DNA from 3 places in the Kocuria sp. KSNUG genome. Region 1 is predicted to be linked to each of the others. Evidence: predicted binding sites of a transcription regulator. Region 1 holds the regulator's gene; each other region holds the start of a gene.
What was found. Region 1 encodes LexA, which represses DNA repair genes until DNA is damaged. Its sites were predicted from a motif close to TCGAACANNTGTTCGA; they were not measured.
Positions count from the first base shown of each region.

Region 2: AABM36_RS08685 (DUF6504 family protein) is a predicted target of LexA. The motif match lies at 2,022-2,037, and genes of this name have one in related genera.
Region 3: ruvA (Holliday junction branch migration protein RuvA) is a predicted target of LexA. The motif match lies at 2,700-2,715, and genes of this name have one in related genera.

Region 1 is NZ_CP150981.1:1,465,255-1,471,951, reverse strand. Features, by position in the region: gene hisB (imidazoleglycerol-phosphate dehydratase HisB) at 1-180, opposite strand, end outside; gene AABM36_RS06360 (histidinol-phosphate transaminase) at 366-1,469, opposite strand; gene AABM36_RS06355 (LysM peptidoglycan-binding domain-containing protein) at 1,775-2,212, opposite strand; gene lexA (transcriptional repressor LexA) at 2,492-3,250, shown strand; gene AABM36_RS06345 (ATP-dependent DNA helicase) at 3,272-5,329, opposite strand; gene hflX (GTPase HflX) at 5,326-6,697, opposite strand, start outside.
Region 2 is NZ_CP150981.1:1,986,965-1,993,661, forward strand. Features, by position in the region: gene AABM36_RS08680 (DNA polymerase III subunit alpha) at 1-1,505, opposite strand, end outside; gene AABM36_RS08685 (DUF6504 family protein) at 1,591-1,998, opposite strand; gene ybaK (Cys-tRNA(Pro) deacylase) at 2,158-2,661, opposite strand; gene AABM36_RS08695 (thioesterase II family protein) at 3,123-3,881, shown strand; gene AABM36_RS08700 (4'-phosphopantetheinyl transferase family protein) at 3,878-4,681, shown strand; gene AABM36_RS08705 (DUF418 domain-containing protein) at 4,713-6,143, opposite strand; gene AABM36_RS08710 (Pls/PosA family non-ribosomal peptide synthetase) at 6,140-6,697, opposite strand, start outside.
Region 3 is NZ_CP150981.1:1,714,217-1,720,913, forward strand. Features, by position in the region: gene AABM36_RS07420 (MurT ligase domain-containing protein) at 1-147, shown strand, start outside; gene AABM36_RS07425 (type 1 glutamine amidotransferase) at 157-888, shown strand; gene AABM36_RS07430 (YebC/PmpR family DNA-binding transcriptional regulator) at 1,113-1,874, shown strand; gene ruvC (crossover junction endodeoxyribonuclease RuvC) at 1,879-2,550, shown strand; gene ruvA (Holliday junction branch migration protein RuvA) at 2,826-3,467, shown strand; gene ruvB (Holliday junction branch migration DNA helicase RuvB) at 3,470-4,570, shown strand; gene AABM36_RS07450 (preprotein translocase subunit YajC) at 4,683-5,240, shown strand; gene secD (protein translocase subunit SecD) at 5,336-6,697, shown strand, end outside.

The DNA.
Region 1 (6,697 bases):
CGTGACGTCCAGGTCGATGAGCGAGTGCCTCGACAGGGCGGTGAGCATGTGGTCGTAGAACGGCACGCTCGTGTCGATGCGGGAGGTGCCCGTGCCGTCCAGGTCCAGGCTCACCCGCACCGTGGACTCGCTCGTGACGCGTTCCACCGTGGCGGTGCGCTGCTTCTCGGTCGCACTCATGTCTGGCACTGACTCCTCGTGGTTCGATCCGCCCGCGCGCGGCCGGTCCGGCAATGGCGGGACGCGTGGTGCGCGCGGGTCGTTCCAGTCTAGGCGGGACCGCAGTTGCTCCGCGCCCTGGCCGACGCGCCGCCCGCAGCCAGCCCCCGGCCTCCGGCCTCCGGTGAACGTGGGTCCGTCGTGACTCAGCGCGCGGACAGGTACCCCGCCACAGCGTCCAGGAACGCGGACGTCTCGGGCTCCGTGCCGGCGGTGACCCGCAGGTGCCCGGGAATCCCCACGTCCCGCACGAGCACCCCGTCGTCCAGGAGGGCCTGCCACATCGCGTGCGCGTCTCCGCCGCAGTCGAAGAACACGAAGTTCGAGTCCGACGCCGATGGCGCGAGCCCCAGACGGGTGAGTTCCCGCACGATCCGATCACGCTGGGTCTTGATGTCCTCCACGGTGGCCAGCAGCGCACCGTGGTGCTCGAGTGCCGCCAGCGCGGTGGCCTGGGTGACGGAGGACAGGTGGTAGGGCAACCGGACGAGCCGCATGGCATCCGCGATCTCCGGCGCCGCCGCGAAGTAGCCGAGGCGGGCTCCAGCCAGGGCGAAGGCCTTGCTCATGGTCCGGGACACGATGAGCCGGGGGCGGTCCTCGAGCAGGGTCAGCGCGGACGGTGTTCCCTCGCGGGCGAACTCGGCGTAGGCCTCGTCCACCACCACGACCGTGCGGTGCGTCTCTCCGGCGCGGTACACGGCATCGACCACGTCGAGCTCGAGAGCGGTCCCCGTGGGATTGTTGGGCGAGCACAGGAACACCACGCTGGGCGCGTGCTCGGCCACCTGCCGGGCCGCGGCGTCCGCCGTGAGGGAGAAGTCGGCGTCCCGCTCCCCCGCGATGAACCGTGTGCCCGTTCCCAGTGCGAGCAACGGATACATGGAGTACGTGGGAACGAAGCTGAGGAGAGAACGCCCCGGTCCCCCGAAGGCCTGGAGGATCTGCTGCAGCACCTCGTTGGAGCCGTTGCCCGCCCAGATGTTCCGCTCGTCGAGGCCGTGCCCCAGGTAGGAGGCCAGGGCCTTCCGCAGGGCGGTGAAGTCCCGGTCCGGGTACCTGTTCAGCGCCCCGGCCACGAGGTGCACACGATCCGTGATCGCGTCCACGACGGCGTCGGGAACGGGGTGGGTGTTCTCGTTGGTGTTCAGCGCGACCTCCACCTGCAGCTGCGGAGCCCCGTACGGGGACATCCCCTGCAGGTCGTCACGCATCGGGAGGGAGGCCAGAGGATCTGCGGCGGAATTCACCGGTTCATCCTATCGAGCGCGGGTCCAACCGACAGGCCGGGGGTCGATCGAGCCGAGCGCCGCCGGGGAAGAACGGGGAAGGACGGCGCTGCTGATCCCCGAGGCAGTCGGCGCACACAGACTGCAAGGCCGCCGCCCTCGTGCTCCACGCACTGCTGAGACCACAGGGGCTCGTTGAGTCGACGGGGCCCTCAAGATCACTGGCTCCCTCGAGACCACGGGGTCCCTCAAGATCACGGGATCCCTTGAGACCACGGGGCAGGCTGGGCACTCCGGGCCCGTGGAGACCAAAGGGTCAGCAGAGCCTACCGGGCCGGAACTTCGAGGACCTGACCGGCCGAGAGCTGGGACGAGCTGAGGCCGTTGAGCTCCGCGATGTCGTCCATGACCTCCCGCGGGTCGCGGTCGGGGTCGGCGGCCACCGCGATCTCCCACAGACTCTGCCGGGCCTGCACCGTGACGCTCTGGGTCACGGGCTCACCCACGGGGTCCGTGGAGGCGTTGACGGTGGGCGGCAGCAGGAACACCGCGGCCACCACGAGCAGCGCTGCGGCTCCGGTGACCACGGGCAGTCCGATCAGCAGCAGTCTGCCGCGGCGGGTCAAGCGCATGATCCCCGGTCCGAGATCGTGCCCTCCCCCGCCGGCGGCGTCCAGCTGACGGGCGACACCGGCTCGGATGCTGGACCGGCCGCGTACTCCGGTGGCCCGGCGAACGGGCCTCGGCATGATGAGAGCGGTCATGGCAACCTCCTGGTGTTCCGGTCGATGCCGCCCACCGGGCGGCGGTGTTCGAACCGCGGTAGCGGGTAGAACACATCTTCGAATGTCTGGTGACAGTTCTAGCACGGATGTACGAACGGTGTCGAGGTCCGTTTCGAACACATATTTGAATGCGCAGGTCACCCGGGTTAAGCTGGCCCCATACATGTGACAGTCGACCCCACGTCTCCGACACGCATAAGCGGTCCGCGGCCCGGCCCCCGGGCACGCCCTGTGCGGCACGGCGAAAGGACCCCGCTCGTGAGCACCACTTCCCCCGCTCAGCAGACACCTGGCCGGCCCGTTCGAACACTCTCGGACCGTCAGGCGAGGATCCTGGGTGCCGTGCAGCGCTCGATCGCCACGCGGGGGTACCCGCCGTCCATGAGGGAGATCGGGGACATCGTGGGGCTCGCATCTCTGTCGAGCGTCACGCACCAGCTCGGTCAGCTGGAGAAGTGGGGGTACCTCCGCCGTGACCCCCGACGCCCCCGGGCCATGGAGGTGCTGCGCCCGCTCAGCCAGCAGGAGCTGGACCACCACCTGGGCGAGGAGGCGCCCCAGGCGGGTGAAGCCGCCGGCGGTGCCACGGTCTCGTCCCTCACGCCCACCCTGGGCTCGGTGCCCGTCGCGGACGAGGACGACGCCATGGTGCCCGTGCCCCTGGTGGGCCGCATTGCCGCGGGCGGCCCCATCACCGCCGAGCAGTCCGTCGAGGAGGTCTACTCGCTGCCGCGGCAGTTCGTGGGCCACGGCCAGCTGTTCATGCTCAAGGTCGCCGGGGACTCGATGATCGACGCCGCCATCTGCGACGGCGACTGGGTGGTCGTGCGCCAGCAGAACTCCGCGGAGAACGGGGACGTCGTGGCCGCCCTGCTGGACGACGAGGCCACGGTGAAGACCTTCCGGCAGCGCGACGGCCACACCTGGCTCCTGCCGCAGAACACCCGCTACGAACCCATCCTGGGCGACCACGCCACCGTGATGGGCAAGGTCGTCTCCGTCCTGCGCTCCCTGTAGCCGCGGCGCGGGGCCCTCACCTCACTGCCGGCCCAGCCGCTGCAGCGCCCCCAGCACGGTGGACTTGTCCGTGGTGGGCCACAGCGGGGGCAGCGACCGGGCGAGGAAGGACCCGTAGCGGGCCGTCGCAAGGCGGGAGTCCAGAACCGCCACCACACCCTTGTCCCCGCTCGCACGGATCAGCCGTCCCGCGCCCTGGGCAAGCCGAACAGCCGCGTGCGAGGCGGACACCGTCATGAAGCCGTTGCCCCCGGCGCGCTCGGCGGCACGGGTGCGGGCGGTGCCCAGCGGATCGTCGGGGCGGGGGAACGGGATCCTGTCGATCACCACCAGCCGGCAGGACTGCCCCGGGACGTCCACCCCCTGCCACAGGCTCATGGTGCCGAACAGACTGGCCGCGGGATCGTCCGTGAACTCCTTGACGAGTGAGGGCAACGAGGCGTCCCCCTGGCACAGGATGGGCAGCTCGGTCCGCTCCCGCAACGCCTCTGCGGCGTCCTCCGCCGCGCGCCGTGAGGAGAACAGCCCGAGCGCTCCGCCTCCGGACGCCTCCAGCAGCTCGAGCAGCTCGCCCAGCTGCTCCTCCGAGACGCCCCTCCCGGGCTTGGAAAGGTGCTTGGCCACGTAGAGGATCCCCTGGCGGCGGTAGTCGAAGGGGCTTCCCACGTCCACGCCCCGCCAGGGCGGCGCCCCCGGGCCCTGCAGGCCGAGGGACCCGGCGACCGACGAGAAGGACGACCCCACGGCCAGTGTCGCGGAGGTGAGCACCACCGTGCGGCCGTCGAAGAGACCCTCGCGCAGGGGCCCCGCCACGCTCAGGGGCGCAATGTTGAGCGTGGCAGGCTCTCCCGCCGAGGTGCCCACGTACCCCTCCGTGGGGCTCCACCGACCCACACGCGAAACCCACAGGACGTCGTGCGCGGTGTCTGCCCCGAGCATGCGCTCGGAGGTGTCCAGAAGCTCCGAGAGCCGCGAGCGTGCGGCGTGCCGTCCGGCGTCCTCTCCCTTGGACTCCCCCTTGGTGTCGCTGAGCCCTGTGCGGGCGGCGTCCTGGATCCCCCGTACCGCGTAGACCTGCTCCTCGGTGAATCCCCGGGGCAGCAGGCCCGCGTCCTCGTCGTCGAACGCCTTGTCGAAGGCCTGCGCGGCTCGTTCCAGCGCGTCGCTGGAGGCCGCCGTGTGCTTGCGGACGGCGGTGCTCGCCGCGCGCACGGCCGCCGCTGATAACGACGCCGTGACCGCGCCGGTGACCCGGTCGCGCAGCTCGTGCGCCTCGTCCACGATGACGACGTCGTGCTCCGGGAGCACCGCGAGGCCCTCGAAGGCGTTGATCGCGAGGAGAGCGTGGTTGGTGATGACGATGTCCGCCCCACCCGCCTGAGCGCGGGCACGTTCCGCGAAGCACTCCTCCACGAGCGGGCACTTGCGCCCCAGGCACTCCTTGGCCGTCACGGAGACCTGGCGCCACGCGGCGTCCGAGACCCCCGGCTGGATGTCGTCCCGGTCCCCGCTCTCGGTGGTCTCGACCCACTCGCGCAGGCGGAGAACCTGCTGCGCCAGCCCTCCGAGAGGGCGGCCCGTTCCCACGCCGCCGGAGCCTCCGACCGGAGCGCTGAACAGAGCGGCGTCGTGGTCCTCGGGGTACCCGCCCTCCACCTTGTGCAGGCACGCGTAGTTGGAGCGGCCCTTGAGCAGCGCCACGTCCGGGCGCTCGTCGAGCTCGTCCTCCAGTGCGTCGAGCAGACGCGGCACGTCACGGCCGGTGATCTGCGACTGCAGGGCCAGGGTGGCCGTGGCCACGACCACCGGCTTGTCCGAGGTCCTCGCGTGGACCAGCGCGGGAACCAGGTAGGCGAGCGACTTGCCCGTGCCCGTGCCCGCCTGCACCAGCAGGTGGCGGCGGGTCTGCAGGGCCTCGGCCACCTTGGCCGCCATGAAGCGCTGACCGTCCCGCCGCTGCCCCCCGAGGGCGGTGACGGCGGCGTCGAGCAGCTCGAGGGCGTCCGCGCCCCCGGGGAGGGACTCCGGGCGGATCTCCGAGACGTCCTTGCCGGTCTCGTCGATGAACGGTGCGCTCATGCGCCCTGCGAGTCCTGCGCCTGCTCCCGCCCCTGGGCCTCGGCCCCGGCAGGGGTGTGGGGGGCACTGAGGTAGCGCTCGAGGTCGTCCACCAGGTCTTCGCGCACCCGCACGTGCAGACGTGTGCCCTCGGGGGTGTGCTCGGTGCTGAGGATCTCCGCGTCCTGGGCGTGGAGCCGTGACACCACTTCCCCGTGGGTGTACGGGACCAGGAGGTCCAGCTCGTGGTCGGGCCGTGGGATGGCACCGGAGATCAGCCGCTGCAGCTCCTCGATGCCCGCTCCCGTACGCGCCGAGACCGCCACGGAGGGGCTCTCGTGGTTGCGCAGCCGGGCGAGCACCACGGGATCCGCGATGTCCGCCTTGTTCAGGGCCACGATCTCGGGGATGTCGTTGGCCCCCACGTCCGTGAGAACGTCCCGCACGGCCTTGAGCTGACCCTCCGGATCCGGGTGGGAGGCGTCGACCACGTGGACGATGACGTCCGCGTCCGCGACCTCCTCGAGCGTGGAGCGGAACGCCTCGACGAGCTGCGTGGGAAGGGACCGCACGAAGCCCACGGTGTCCGCCAGGGTGTAGCCGATCCCGTCCGGGGTCTGCGCCTTGCGCACCGTGGGGTCCAGGGTGGCGAACAGGGCGTTCTCCACGAGCACACCGGCGTCCGTGAGCCGGTTCAGCAGGGAGGACTTCCCGGCGTTGGTGTAGCCCGCGATCGCCACGGAGGGCACCGAGTTGCGCTTGCGGTTCAGCCGCTTGGTCTCCCGGGCGGGCTTCATGGCCGCGATCTCCCGGCGCAGCTTGGCCATCCGCTGGCGAATGCGACGGCGGTCCAGCTCGATCTTGGTCTCACCGGGCCCGCGGCTGCCGATGCCCTCGCCCGACGCCGCCCGGCCGCCGGCCTGGCGGGACAGGGACTCGCCCCAGCCGCGCAGTCGCGGGAGCATGTACTCCAGCTGGGCGAGCTCCACCTGGGCCTTGCCCTCCTTGGACTTCGCGTGCTGCGCGAAGATGTCCAGGATCAGGCCGGTGCGGTCGATGACCTTGACCTTGACCACGTCCTCGAGCGCGCGCCGCTGGGAGGGGGCGAGCTCGGCGTCCACGATGACCGTGTCCGCACCGGTGGCGGCCACCACGTCCTTGAGCTCGAGGGCCTTGCCGGAGCCCAGGTACGTGCCCGGATCCGGGTTCACGCGCCGCTGCAGCATGCCGTCCATGACCTCGGAGCCCGCGGTCTCGGCGAGCGCGGCGAGTTCCCGCAGGGAGTTCTCCGCGTCCGCGAGTGTGCCGCTGGAGTACAGACCGGCGAGCACCACTCGCTCCAGGCGCAGCTGCCGGTACTCGACCTCGGTGACGTCCTCGAGCTCGGTG
Region 2 (6,697 bases), 520 kb from region 1:
TCGTGGCGCCGCGCGCTCTCCATGTCGATGTCGATGTCCGGGAGGTTGGGGCGCAGCGGGGAGAGGAAGCGCTCGAAGACGAGGTCGTACTCGAGGGGGTCCGCCGGGGAGATCCCGAGCAGGTGCACCACCAGGGAGGAGACCCCGGAGCCGCGCGCGGCGTGGCGCACGTCCATGGCGCTCATCAGGTCCGAGACTTCTCCCACGGTGAGGAAGTACCCGGCGAAGCCCAGCCGGGAGATGACGTCCAGCTCGCGTTCGAGACGCCCCCGCAGGGACTCTCGGTTGAGCCCGGGGACGGTGCGGTCCCAGTCCTCGCCGCCGTGCAGCCGGGCGAGACCGGCGTAGCAGCGGCGGGCGAGTTCGCGGTCCGGGTCCCCCCGCAGCCCGAGGACGGAGGCCTCGGGGATCACGGGCCTGCCCACCCCCAGGTCCTCCTGGAGGTCCAGGGCGCAGCGCTGCGCCAGGTGGTGGGTGTCCGCGAGCAGTCCCGCGGGCCCGGTGGCCCCCTGGTCCGCGGCGCTCGTGATCTCGTGGGCCAGGCGCGCCATCCGGTCACCGTCCTTGAGCCAGCCCTGGCCGTTGGGCTGCAGCACGCCGCGCTCCGCCCCGGCGAGCTCGTCGAGGGACATCAGCGTGCGGGCGGCGTCGAGGACGTCCGCGGTCACGGCCTGCCCCGGGTGGGCGTAGCGCACGGCGTTGCTGAGCACCACGGGCACTCCCGCCTGGTGCCCGATCTCGTACATGCGCACGGCGTGACCCGTGCTCAGCGGCGCACCCTGGGGTGCCAGGTGGGTGGTGGTCTCCACCACGAGGGCCCCGGGAGGCACTCGCGCCTGCCAGCGGGACAGCGCGTTCCGGGCGGCCCGGTAGTGCCGACGGGCCAGCAGTCTGCCCACGTCCGAGTCCGGCCCCACGAGCACCACGAGTCCCGGTTCCCCGCCACGGGCGGCGCGGTGCACGTGACGGGCGATCTGCTCGGGGGTGAGCCCCACGGGGTGCGCCGCGCTGCGGTCGTGGGCGCGGTGCGCGGCCGAGACCAGCCGGCACAGGGCGGCGTACCCGGCCCCGCCGTTGTGGCCCGTGGCGAGCACGACCACGCGTCCGACCACCCGGGGCGCGACGGGGCGACGCCGCCCGGGCCCCGTCCCGGACGGCGGGGCCACCCGGCGGGATGCGCTCCGTCCTCGGGACGCGGTGTCCCGCCGGGGCGCACCCCCTCCGGGGGACGCTCCGCGCGCAGTTCCGGGGCCGCGGACGCCCTGCCCCTCCGAGGACCGTGGCGGCGTGGCCCCCAGCAGCGCGAGGTCCACCCCCAGCACGGGGGTGATGCCGTGGGCCCGGCAGGCCAGCACGTGCTTGACCGCACCGTAGAGGCCGTCCCGGTCCGTGCAGGCCAGGATCTGGGCGTCCTGCCCGGCCGCCGTCTCCGCGAGCTCCTCGGGACGCGCCACACCGTAGTGCGCGCTGAAGGCCGAGGCCACGTGAAGGTGAGGGAACCACATGCCCATATTCGAAACTTTGTTCGAATGTTTGTCAACCACCACAGACCCGTGCGGGGCTTCCACCGCCCGGTGCCGCACGGGGGTCTCAGCAGCTGACACGGAGCAGTCCCCACCGGCCCGTGGACTGGTCCCGGGTGAGTTCGAAGGTGCGCGCCACCGCGGCGCCGGCCTCCACGGCCTGGACCCGCCAGCGCTCCCGGTCCACCGCACTGGTGGAGCTCTCGCGCGGGACGCGATCCGCCAGATCCCACCAGTTGCAGCGTTCGTACCAGTGGATCACGGGCTGCAGCACGCGCTGACCGCGGCCACGGTAGAACAGCTCACACGGATTCCCGGAGGAGTCGCAGTGCACTGAGAACTCCCCCGTGGCATCCGGCACGACGGCCTCCCCCGCCCCCTCGGCCCTCGCGTCCACGAGGGTTCCACCGATCACGGGGACCGCCTCCCACGGGTCCTCGTGGCGCTCGATCTCCACCGCGTCCAGCACCGTCATGATGGCTCACCTTCCCCAGGTATTCGAAACTTTATTCGACTCCTGAGACGGTGCCAAGGCCGTCCGACACGCATAAGCGACCGGCCCCGTCGGGGGACGGTGCGGGTGGCCTGAGCATCCCCGGCGCGGCGAGCGCGGCGCCCAGGACGCTCGACTCTCCTACCCCGGGTTCTGCCCCACCGCCGCGAACACGGCCCCGGTGGCCCGCACGAGGTCCTCCGGCGCCAGCCCCACATCGAAACCACGTCGGCCGCCGGAGACGTACACGCGCTCCAGACGACGTGCGCTCTCGTCCACGACCGTGGGGAGCGTGGTGCGCTGCCCGAGTGGGCTCACCCCGCCGAGCACGTAGCCGCTCAGCCGCTGCACGTCCCCGGGTTCGGCGAGGTGCGCCTTCTTGGCGCCCAGCGACGCGGCGACCGCCTTGAGGTCCGCCCGCGCGGAGACCGGCACCACGCACACCCCGAAGCCACCGTGGTCCAGGGCCACCACCAGGGTCTTGAAGACGCTTTCCGGGGGCAGTCCCAGGGCCTGTGCCGCCTCGTTCCCGTAGGACTCCGCCCGGGGGTCGTGCTCGTAGGGCAGTCCCTCGAACGGGATTCCCGCCGCCTCCAGGGCCCGGGTGGCCGGGGTGGCCGGTGCCGAGTGCTTCTTGGCCGCCATGAGATGTCCTCTCCGTCTCGTCCGCACCCTCCCGGACCGCGCCTCCGCCGGCGGGGCCGTTCCAGGGGCCCGGCCCGGGCCCGCATCCCGGTTCCCGTACGGCGGCGTGCCCGGTTGGGTACTGTGGTGTCACGCCCGCACCGCGGGAGGTGCAGGGCTCTGGTTCCTCGAGCCTACGACCTCCCGGCGCGCGATCCCCTCCCACCGCAGCACCACCACCCCGCAGCACCACCACCCGGCAGTCACAGCCCCATCCGATTCACGGCACCACCCAGCACCACCCCCCCGCACCACCCTCGCAGCACCACCGCCCCCGCCCGCACCGCGGTCCGCGTCCGCCTACCCCGTCGAGACGTCCGGAGCGCGCCGCCCGCACCGCTGCTCCCCCGCCCGGCAGCCCCCGCACCGGGTCACGCGGCGGCGGCACCTACCCCCCCCACGGATTCAGGAGGTCCGGGACGTTGGCCACCACCCCTCCCCCCACCACGGCCCTGGCGCGCTGGTTCACCGGCGACGCCGCCCCGCAGCGCCGTCTCGTCGTCTTCCCGCACGCCGGGGCCGGGGCCCTGTCCGGGCGGGTCTTCCAGGCGCCCGGCACGGAGGTCCTCGTCCACCGCCGCCCGGGGCGCGAGTCCCGCATGGCGGACCCCACGCCCGTGGACGTGCGCACCGCGGTGGCCGAGGCGCTCGAGCTGCTGCTGCCCGTGCTCGACGCCGACGAGCTGCCCACCACCGTCCTGGGCCACTCCTTCGGGGCTCTGCTCGCCGCGGAGTTCGCCGCGGCCGTGGACCGCGAGCGACCCGGCCGGCTGCGGCGGGTGGTGCTCTCCGCCAAGAGCGTCCCACCGGATCCCGATCCCGAACTCCGTGCCGTCCTGGAGGACGACGCCGCCCTCGCGGCGTGGCTCCAGGAGCTCGGGGGCACCCCGGAGGAGCTGCTGCGCGACCCCGATCTGCGGGCCATGGTCCTCGCCCCGCTGCGCGCGGATCTGCGGGCCTCCCTGTCCCACGACGCCGCTCCCCCGCGGCTGCGCACCCCGGTGCTGCTCGTGTGCGCCCAGCAGGACCGCACGGCCTCGGCGCGGTCCATGGCCGGCTGGGCGCGGAGCACGGACGCGGAGTGCGCCACGCTCACCGTCCCCGGTGGCCACCACGGCCTGCTCGAGCACCCCGAGCTGCTGCACCGGGCCCTGGCGGAGTCCGACGGGGGCACGAGGTGAGCGCGGGGACCACTGCCCTGCGGCAGCCGGTGTGGGCGGACCACCGACGCAGGGTCCCGGGGGCTCCGGCGGACCTCACCCTGCACGTGCTGCCCCTCGCGGAGTTCGCCCCCTGGGCGTTCTCGGCGTCGGGGTGTCTGAGCGAGCTCGAGCTCGCGCGGGCGGAGACCGTCCAGGAGGCCCGCGCCCGCGAACTGTTCACGGTGTCACGGGTGGCGCTGCGCCACGTCCTCGCGCACCGCCTGGGATGCCGGCCCCACGAGGTGCCGGTGACCCACGACCCACGCACCGGCGCGCCGCGTCCGATCCACGGCCGGGCGGCGTCGGTCTCCAGCGCGGACGACGACGCCCTCCCGGCCCCCGCGGGGAGCGGCACCGGCTTCGCGTGGTCGCCCGTGACGGCTCCCGTGCAGCCCGTCCATTTCTCCGTCTCGCGCACCGCGGGTGTGGTCGCGCTCGTCACGGCCCAGCGTCGTGTGGGCGTGGACGTGGAACGGATCCAGAGCGACGTGGAGGCGGGTGTGCTGCTCGACGTCCTGCACCCCGCGGACCGGGAGCGGCTCGCGAGGCTGCGCGGGCGGCGTCGGGCCGCGGACGTGACCCGGACCTGGGTGCGTGTGGAGGCGCTCGTGAAGGGGTGGGAGACCGGGCTGTCGCGTGACCCTGCTGGCATCCGCATCGGCCCGGCGGCGCGCGCCGACTACGGCCACGGGTGGACCGTGAGCGACGTGCGCACCCGCTCCGCGGAGAACGCCCGGCTGGCCGTGGCGTGGCAGACGGACCCCCGCCCGGTGGGCTGAGGGTCCGTCTGCAGGTCGGCTGCGCGGCCGGCTACCGCCGGGGCGTCTGCGCCCGACGCCGCGGGGGCGCCTTCTCGGGCGGCACGACCGCGGCGGCAGCTCCCTTGGACACCCGGGTGACCAGGCGCTCGAGCGGACCGTTGCCCACGGCCTGCTGCCAGGCCACCGCGAACAGCGCGGCAACGACCACCTGCACGATGAACCAGAACCAGGGCGTGGTGTCCGTCCACACGAACGCCAGCAGCACCAGGTGGCTCACGTAGAGCGTGAGGGTCATCGAGCCCATGGCGCCCAGCCAGGTCAGCCACTTGCCGATCACGCGGCACAGCAGCAGGAACGCGCCGAGGGCCACCATGGCCAGTCCGGCGCTCTCCAGCAGCGCGAACGGGGTGTTGGTGTGCGGCCCGGACAGCAGCAGCCACAGGTACGACGTGTCCGGCAGCTGGGGGTCCGGACCGTAGACCTGGATGTTCCACACGTCGTCAGAGGTCATCCACGGGGTGGCCTCGATCAGGGCGTTCTCCAGGTCGAAGCGCATGAGCATCAGCATGGAGATTCCACGGGCCGCGGCCGCGACCACGGCGCCCACGATCACGAGCACCACCTGCACCCGGTCCCGGGACAGCGGCAGCCGGCCCAGGGCCATGCCCAGGCAGATGAACGTCATCCACGGCAGGGCGGGGTACGTGCCCGTGAGGAACAGCTCAGCCAGGACGGCCCCCGGATCGGTGAGCAGCTCGGCGAACCCGGGGTTGCCGTACACGTGCGCGGGCAGGACGGACAGGGACCACTGCATCACGAAGGGCATCACCACGGCGAAGACCGCCGAGGACACCAGCAGCCACCGCACGCTCAGCAGTGTGAACGGTATGGCCACCAGGAACATCAGGCCGTAGTAGATGAGGATGTTGTAGACCGGCAGCTCCAGCAGGTTGATGCTCAGCCCGATGAGGAACAGCACCAGCGCGCGCACCAGGATGGACACCCGTGCCCGCGTCCCGTCCCGGCCACGCCGCGGGTTGCGCCCCCCGGTCATGAACGCCAGGCTCACCCCGGCGAGGGTCGCGAACAGTGCCGCGGAGTGCCCCGCGAACAGCCGCCACTCCAGGGAGGGATTGCCCTCCACGTCAGCGACCGCGGGCAGCACGTGCACGGCGATCATGCCCACCAGGGCGAAGCCCCGGGCCACGTCCACGCCCATGATGCGCCGCGTGGTGCGGCGCCCGTCCGCGCTGGACACGTTGCGGGTGGCCGCGCCCTGGCGCGGGGCGGACGTGGAACGCGGAGGTGCGGTGACCACCGGGGTGGCCGAGGTCCACAGTCCGCTCTCCGCGGCGGTGCGGCCCTCGTCCCCGCGGTCCCCGAGCCACACCTCGCGCGGCGGGCGGGGTCCGGGCTGGGGCCGCTGTCCGGGGGGCAGATCCCCCTCGGCCACGTTCTCGTTCATGCTCTGCTGCGTCATTCGGTGGCTCCCTGGTGCTCAACGGCGCGGTCCCCGGCGGGGAGCGCGGTCGGTGCGGGGGCCATGGCGGTGGACCCCGTGCTGTGCTGCGTGATGGTCTCGGGTCCCGACGCCGCGGCGTGGGATCCCCGGCGCGTGGCGGGGGCCGCGGTGGGCAGCACCTGCGCGCTGACCACCTGGTCCCCCGGTTCGAGGTGGCGGATGGGGTTGCCGCCCCAGTTGCCGTCCGAGGGCACGGTTTCCTGGCGCATGACCAGGGATCCCGGTGCCACGGTGGTGCGCTCCTCGATCGTGGCGCCCGGCAGCACGAAGCTGTTGGGGCCCAGCGTGGAGCCCCGCCGCATGGTCACGGGCTCCATGCGCATGATCCGGTCGTGGAACAGGTGGGTCTGCAGGACCGTGCCGCGGTTGACGGACACGTTGTCCTCGAGGCGCACCAGGTCGAACTCGGGCAGCCACCAGGTCTCGCACCACACGCCGCGGCCGATGTGCGCTCCCATCAGCCGGGCCCACACGTTGAACAGGGGCGAGCCCACGCTCAGGCGGATCATGGA
Region 3 (6,697 bases), 250 kb from region 1:
GGCGGGGTGGAACCGGACCTGGAGGACGCGCTGAAGCAGTTCGTCGCACAGTCCGGGGACCGCCCCATGCGCATCTTCTGCACCTACACGGCCATGCTGTCCCTGCGCAAGATCCTGGGCGGCATGACGCACGTGGCCGCCATCTAGGAGAACACCGTGGCTGAGAACACCTCCGGGCCGCTGCGCATCGTGCAGCTCTACCCCCGGGACATGAACATCTACGGCGACTGGGGCAACACCCTGACCCTCAAGCGCCGCGCCGAGCGCTACGGTCTGGACACCGAGATCGTGGACTACGATCCGGGCGATCCGTGGCCCGAGCACGCCGACCTCTTCGTGGGCGGCGGCGGCCAGGACTCGGGGCAGTTCCGCGTGGCCGAGGACCTCGCGGCCGTGGCACCGCGGCTGCACGAGGCCGTGGAGCGCGGCGTGCCCATGCTCGCGATCTGCGGTCTCTACCAGCTCTTCGGCCGCAGCTTCCGCACCGGGGCGGGGGAGACCCTGTCCGGGATCGGGATCTTCGACCTCGAGACCGTGGCGGGCACCGAGCGGCTGATCGGCAACATCGTCACCGAGTCCCCCGAGCTGGGCCGGATCGTGGGCTACGAGAACCACTCCGGTCTCACCCACCTGGGAGCGGGGCAGGAGCCCCTGGCCACGGTCGTTTCCGGCGCCGGCAACAACGGCGAGGACGGCACGGAGGGCGCCCGCACCCACAACGTGCTCGGCAGCTACCTGCACGGCTCCCTGCTGCCCAAGAACCCGCGCGTCGCGGACTTCCTGCTGGGCCAGGCTCTCGCCCTGCGCGGGGAGTCCCTGCCGGAGGTCGGCCCCGACGACACTCTGGCCGAGCGCGCGCGCGAGGTCGCCGCCTCCCGCCCCCGCTGACGACGCCGCCGCTCGTCGCCGCGGACGCCGAGGTCCACACCGCGCGACCCGGCTCTCCCGCGGGAGCCGGACGTGCGGCGTCGTGCCCGGCCGGCCGTGCGGCGTCGTGACCCGGTGGACGCCCGGTGTGACAGGGCACCGGGTGCGCTCGGTATCATGGCAGTCAATCCACCATCGCGTCCGGCCCGTTCGCGGCCGGACGCACTCTTTCGAGGAGGTCATCCATGTCAGGTCACTCCAAGTGGGCCACGACCAAGCACAAGAAGGCGGCGATCGACGCCAAGCGCGCCAAGGCGTTCGCCAAGTACATCAAGGGCATCGAGGTCGCGGCGCGCATGGGCGGCGCGGACACCTCCGGCAACCCGGCACTCGAGCTCGCGGTCTCCAAGGCCAAGAAGAACTCCGTGCCCAACGACAACATCGACCGCGCGGTCAAGCGCGGTGCGGGGCTGACCGGCGAGACGATCGACTACACCGAGATCCTCTACGAGGCCCGCGGTCCGCAGGGCACCGCCCTCTACATAGAGTGCCTGACCGACAACAAGAACCGGGCGGCGTCCGAGGTGCGCGTGGCCGTGACCCGCCACGGCGGCACCATGGCGGATTCCGGCTCGGTGGCGTACCTCTTCGAGCGCAAGGGCGTGGTGGAGGTGGCCAAGACGGACGGCCTCACCGAGGACGACGTCCTGATGGCCGTGCTCGACGCCGGGGCGGACGAGGTCCTGGATGAGTCGGACGTGTTCGAGGTGGTCAGCGAGGCCACCGACCTGCCCGCGATCCGCGCGGCACTGGACGAGGCTGGTCTGGAGTACAACAACGACGACCCCCAGTTCCGGGCCACCATGAGCGTGGACCTGGACGCCGAGGGCGCCCGGAAGTTCCTCAAGCTCGCGGATGCGATCGAGGAGCTGGACGACGTCCAGAACGTGTACTCCAACGCGAACATCCCCGCGGACGTGATGGCCCAGCTCGAGGACGACGAGTAGGCCCGTGGCCCGTTCGCAGGCGGCGGGCTCCCAGCGCGTGCTCGCGGTGGACCCCGGACTGACCCGGTGCGGGTTCGCGGTGGTGGACATGTCCGCCCAGCGCACGGGCACGTTCGTGCACGTCCAGGTGAGCGGCTCGCGCGCCCACGAGGCGCTCGAGCACCGAGTGCTGACCATCATGGAGGCCGCGGACGAGCTCATGGAGCGCTTCCACCCGAACGTGGTGGCGGTGGAGCGCGTGTTCGCGCAGAACAACGCCCCCACGGTCGTGGGCACGGCCCAGGCCACCGGTGTGGTGATCGCGGCAGCGGCCCGGCGCGGCATCCCGGTGGCGTGGCACACCCCGTCCGAGGTCAAGGCCGCGGTCACCGGGGACGGCTCCGCGGACAAGGAGTCCGTGAACCGGATGGTCGTGCGCATCCTGAAACTGGACGCCCCGCCCCGCCCGGCCGACGCCGCGGACGCCCTCGCGCTGGCCGTGTGCCACGGCTGGCGCGGTGGTGTGGCCGGGATGAACGCCGTGGCAGCCACCTCCACCCACTCCGGGTCCCGTCCGTCACGGTCCACCGGGACCACCGCTCTGACACCGGCCCAGCAGGCGTGGCGGCGGGCTGAGTCCGCCTCGCGCGCTCCGGGGTCCCGGGGCGGCGGCCCCGCACGACGCGGACGCGGCTGAGGGTCGCAGGCGCCGGAACCGCCGGGCGCTCCTCCTCCGGAGCCGTGCTGATCCGCCCGTGGGCCACGGCCCGCACCGGCGCCCGTGGCCCGTTTCCCTCGGTCCAGCCCCGCAGGGCTGCCCCCGTTGGTACAGTGGCCCAGGACCATTCGCACACGTGTTCGAATGCGGCGGGCCCCGTCCGCCTGACCACAGGGGCGCCGCCCCTGTACCATCCAGCCCCCCGGAACCGGTGGGCGCACGAGCCCGGCTCCGGCCGGAAGAGGGGAGCAGCCGTGATTGCCTCGGTGACCGGTGAGGTGGCCTTCGTGGGCGCCACCCTGGCCGTGGTGGAGGTCTCGGGCTTCGGCATCGAGGTCCACGCGAGCCCCCACACCCTGTCCGGGCTGCGGGTGGGAGCCACCACCCGGCTGCACACCGCCTACATCGCCCGCAAGGACGAGGCCCCGCTGCTGTTCGGGTTCGCCCAGGCGGACGAGAAGGAGATCTTCACGGTCATGCTGGGGGTCTCCGGCGTGGGGCCGCGCACCGCGCTCGCGGCCGTCTCCGTGCTCGGGCCCGACGACGCTCGCCGGGCCATCGCGGCCGGCGACGACAAGGCGTTCACGTCCGTCCCGGGCATCGGGCCGAAGTCCGCGCGGCGGATCGTGCTGGAGCTCGCGGACAAGCTCGTGCTCCCCGAACCCCCCGTCCAGCAGGCCGCCCAGCCGCAGATGCCGGTGTGGCGGGACCAGGTGGTCGATGCTCTCACGGGCCTGGGGTGGAACGAGAAGGACGCCGTCCGCGGCATCGAGGACGCCCTGCAGACCCAGCCCGAGCTCGGTGACTCCGGCAACGTGGCCGAGATCCTGCGCGCCGTGCTGTCCTGGCTCGGGACCTCCAAGGGCACCACGCACGCGCCCACCGGGAGGCGTTGAGCATGGCCGTGGAGGAGCGCGGGGGCGCGGGACCGCAACGGCTCGTGGGCGCCGAGGGGGACTACGACGACCAGCAGCTGGAGGCGTCGCTGCGTCCGGGCACGCTGGACGACTTCGTGGGGCAGAAACGCGTTCGCGCGCAGCTCTCGCTCGTGCTGGAGGCATCAAAGCTGCGCGGGCGCACCGCGGACCACGTGCTGCTCTCCGGACCGCCGGGCCTGGGCAAGACCACCCTGGCCATGATCATCGCCGAGGAGCTGGAGGTCCCGCTGCGGATCTCCTCGGGCCCCGCCATCCAGCACGCGGGGGACCTCGCGGCCATCCTCTCCTCCCTGACCCACGGGGAGGTGCTCTTCCTGGACGAGATCCACCGGATGTCCCGCCCGGCGGAGGAGATGCTCTACATGGCCATGGAGGACTTCCGCGTGGACATCGTGGTGGGCAAGGGAGCCGGTGCCACCTCCATTCCCCTGGACCTGCCGCCGTTCACCCTCGTGGGCGCCACCACCCGTGCGGGTCTGCTGCCCGGGCCGCTGCGGGACCGCTTCGGTTTCACCGGGCACCTGGAGTTCTACTCGGTATCGGAGCTCGAGCTCGTGCTGCGCCGCTCCGCGGGCCTGCTGGACCTCACCATGACCTCCGAGGCCTTCACGGAAGTGGCCTCGCGCTCGCGCGGCACCCCGCGCATCGCCAACCGGCTGCTGCGCCGCGTGCGGGACTGGGCGCTCGTGCACGGTGTGGAGCGCATCGACGCCCGTGCGGCCGGCGCCGCCCTGGACATGTACGAGGTGGACGCCCGCGGGCTGGACCGGCTCGACCGCAACGTGCTCGCCGCGCTGGTGGGCAAGTTCAACGGCGGTCCGGTGGGCCTGTCCACCCTGGCCATCGCGGTGGGGGAGGAGACCGAGACCGTGGAGACGGTCGCGGAGCCCTTCCTGGTCCGCGAGGGTCTGCTCGGACGCACGCCCCGGGGCAGGATCGCCATGGCCGCGGCCTGGGAGCACCTGGACCTGGAGGTTCCCGAGCACGCCGCGTTCAAGGACCCCGCCCTGCGGTCCGCCCTCGCCGCTGACCCGTCACCGGGAGATGCATCCAGCGGGTGACCAGATCCATCCCCTAAGCTGGGGGGAATTGGTGTGTGGGCCCGGATCGGCACCGATGTGTCCCGGGGCCCGTGCACCCGAGACCCTCATCCCTCGACAGAACGGATCCTCCGTGACCATCCTCGCAGAGACCCAGCAGGCAGCCACCGGTGGCGGAAGCGCCTGGTTCCTTCCCGTGATGCTCCTGGCCATGGTGCTGCTGCTGTGGCTGCCCATGCGGCGCCAGAAGAAGGCCCAGGCCGAGATGAAGACCAAGCAGGCCAGCATGGGCCCCGGCACGCAGGTGATGACGAGCTTCGGGCTGTTCGGGACCCTGCAGGAGATGGACCGTGAGAACAACAAGGCTGTCCTGGAGATTGCACCGGGCCAGCTCGTGACCGTCCACTCGCAGACCGTCACCACCGTCGTGGACGAGACCCCGGAGGCCGACGCCGCGGACCAGGACGCCGCTCAGCTCCCCGCCGACGGCTCCACCGCCGCCCACGCCGAGCAGGACACTGCTCCCACCCACGCCACCGCGGTCGATCACGACACTCCGCTCGACGAGGCTCCGTCCCACGGCACCGTGACGGACGGTTCTGCTTCCGCGCTCGACGGCGCGGAGCACCCCGAGCCCGGGAACGGGACCGACCCCCGCGGCCGCGGCGAGAACGGCAACCCCACCATCTGACATCCCCCCGATGAGGAACGGGCCGAGGACCTCGGCCCGTTTCTCATGTGGTGACCGGCGTGCGCGTCCGGTCACGGTCTCCTCGAAGGACGGCAATGGCAGCACAGAAGAAGAGCTCGGAGGCCTCGGAGTCTCCGAAGGCCTCGACGTCATCCCGGCGGCGGCGCAAGGGCTCCGCCGAGGACTCCGGTCCCGCCCGGAAGTCCACGTCGTCACCGCGGACCAGGAAGCCCCGCACCGGGGCCGCCGCGGCGGCGGCCAGGGCCCGCGGGTCCCTCGTGGCCCTGGTGGCGGTCATCGCCCTGCTGGCCGGCCTGCTGGTCTACGGTGTCACCACCGACCGCACCGGCTGGGCACCCAAGCTCGCCCTCGACCTTGAGGGCGGTACGCAGATGGTGCTCACACCGTCCCTGCAGGGGGAGCAGGCGGGCGAGGAGATTACCCAGGAGCAGCTGGACCAGGCGGTGGAGATCATCCGCCAGCGCGTGGACGGCGCGGGCGTCTCCGAGGCGGAGATCACCACCCAGTCCGGGAACAACATCGTGGTGTCCCTGCCGGGCACGCCGTCCGCGGAGACCCGTGAGCTGATCCAGACCTCGGCGCAGATGGCGTTCCGGCCGGTCATCATCACGGGCCCGGGGGAGGCCACCCCCAAGGAGCAGCGCACGGACCCCAAGGACGTGCCCAAGGCCAAGTCCGCCCCCGAGAACTCCTCGGACCCCCGCTGGATCACCCCCGAGCTGTTCACGCAGTACGAGGCCCTCGACTGCAGCGCGCCCCAGCCGCAGGAGGACCGGGAGACCCAGCCCCAGGACAAGGCCACCGTGGCGTGCGATCCCCAGGGCAACGCCAAGTACATCCTGGGCCCGGTGGAGATCCCCGGCACGGACATCGAGGACGCCTCCTACGCCCCGGCCACGAACTCGCAGGGCAACCCCACGGGCGGCTACGCGGTGAACCTGCAGTTCAACGAGCAGGGCACCGAGACGTTCAAGCAGCTCTCGGAGCGGCTATACGGCTACAGCCAGGGCGGCCAGCAGGACCCGCGCTCGCAGTTCGCGATCGTCCTGGACGGCTCGGTGGTCTCCGCGCCCACCATGAACTCCGTGATCTCCGACGGCAAGGCCCAGATCACGGGTGACTTCACCGAGGACGAGGCCAAGTTCCTGTCCGAGCAGCTCAAGTACGGCGCGCTGCCCGTCTCCTTCACGATCGAATCGGAGCAGCAGGTCTCCGCCACCCTGGGCAGCAACCAGCTGCAGATGGGCATCATCGCCGGTCTCATCGGTCTGGCGCTGGTCTGCATCTACTCGCTGTTCCAGTACCGCTGGCTGGGGCTGGTGACCATCGCCTCGCTCCTGGTGGCCGGTGTCATCACCTACCTCGCCATCACGCTTCTGGGCTGGGGCGCCAACTACCGGCTGTCCCTGGCCGGTGTGGCGGGCCTCGTGGTCGCG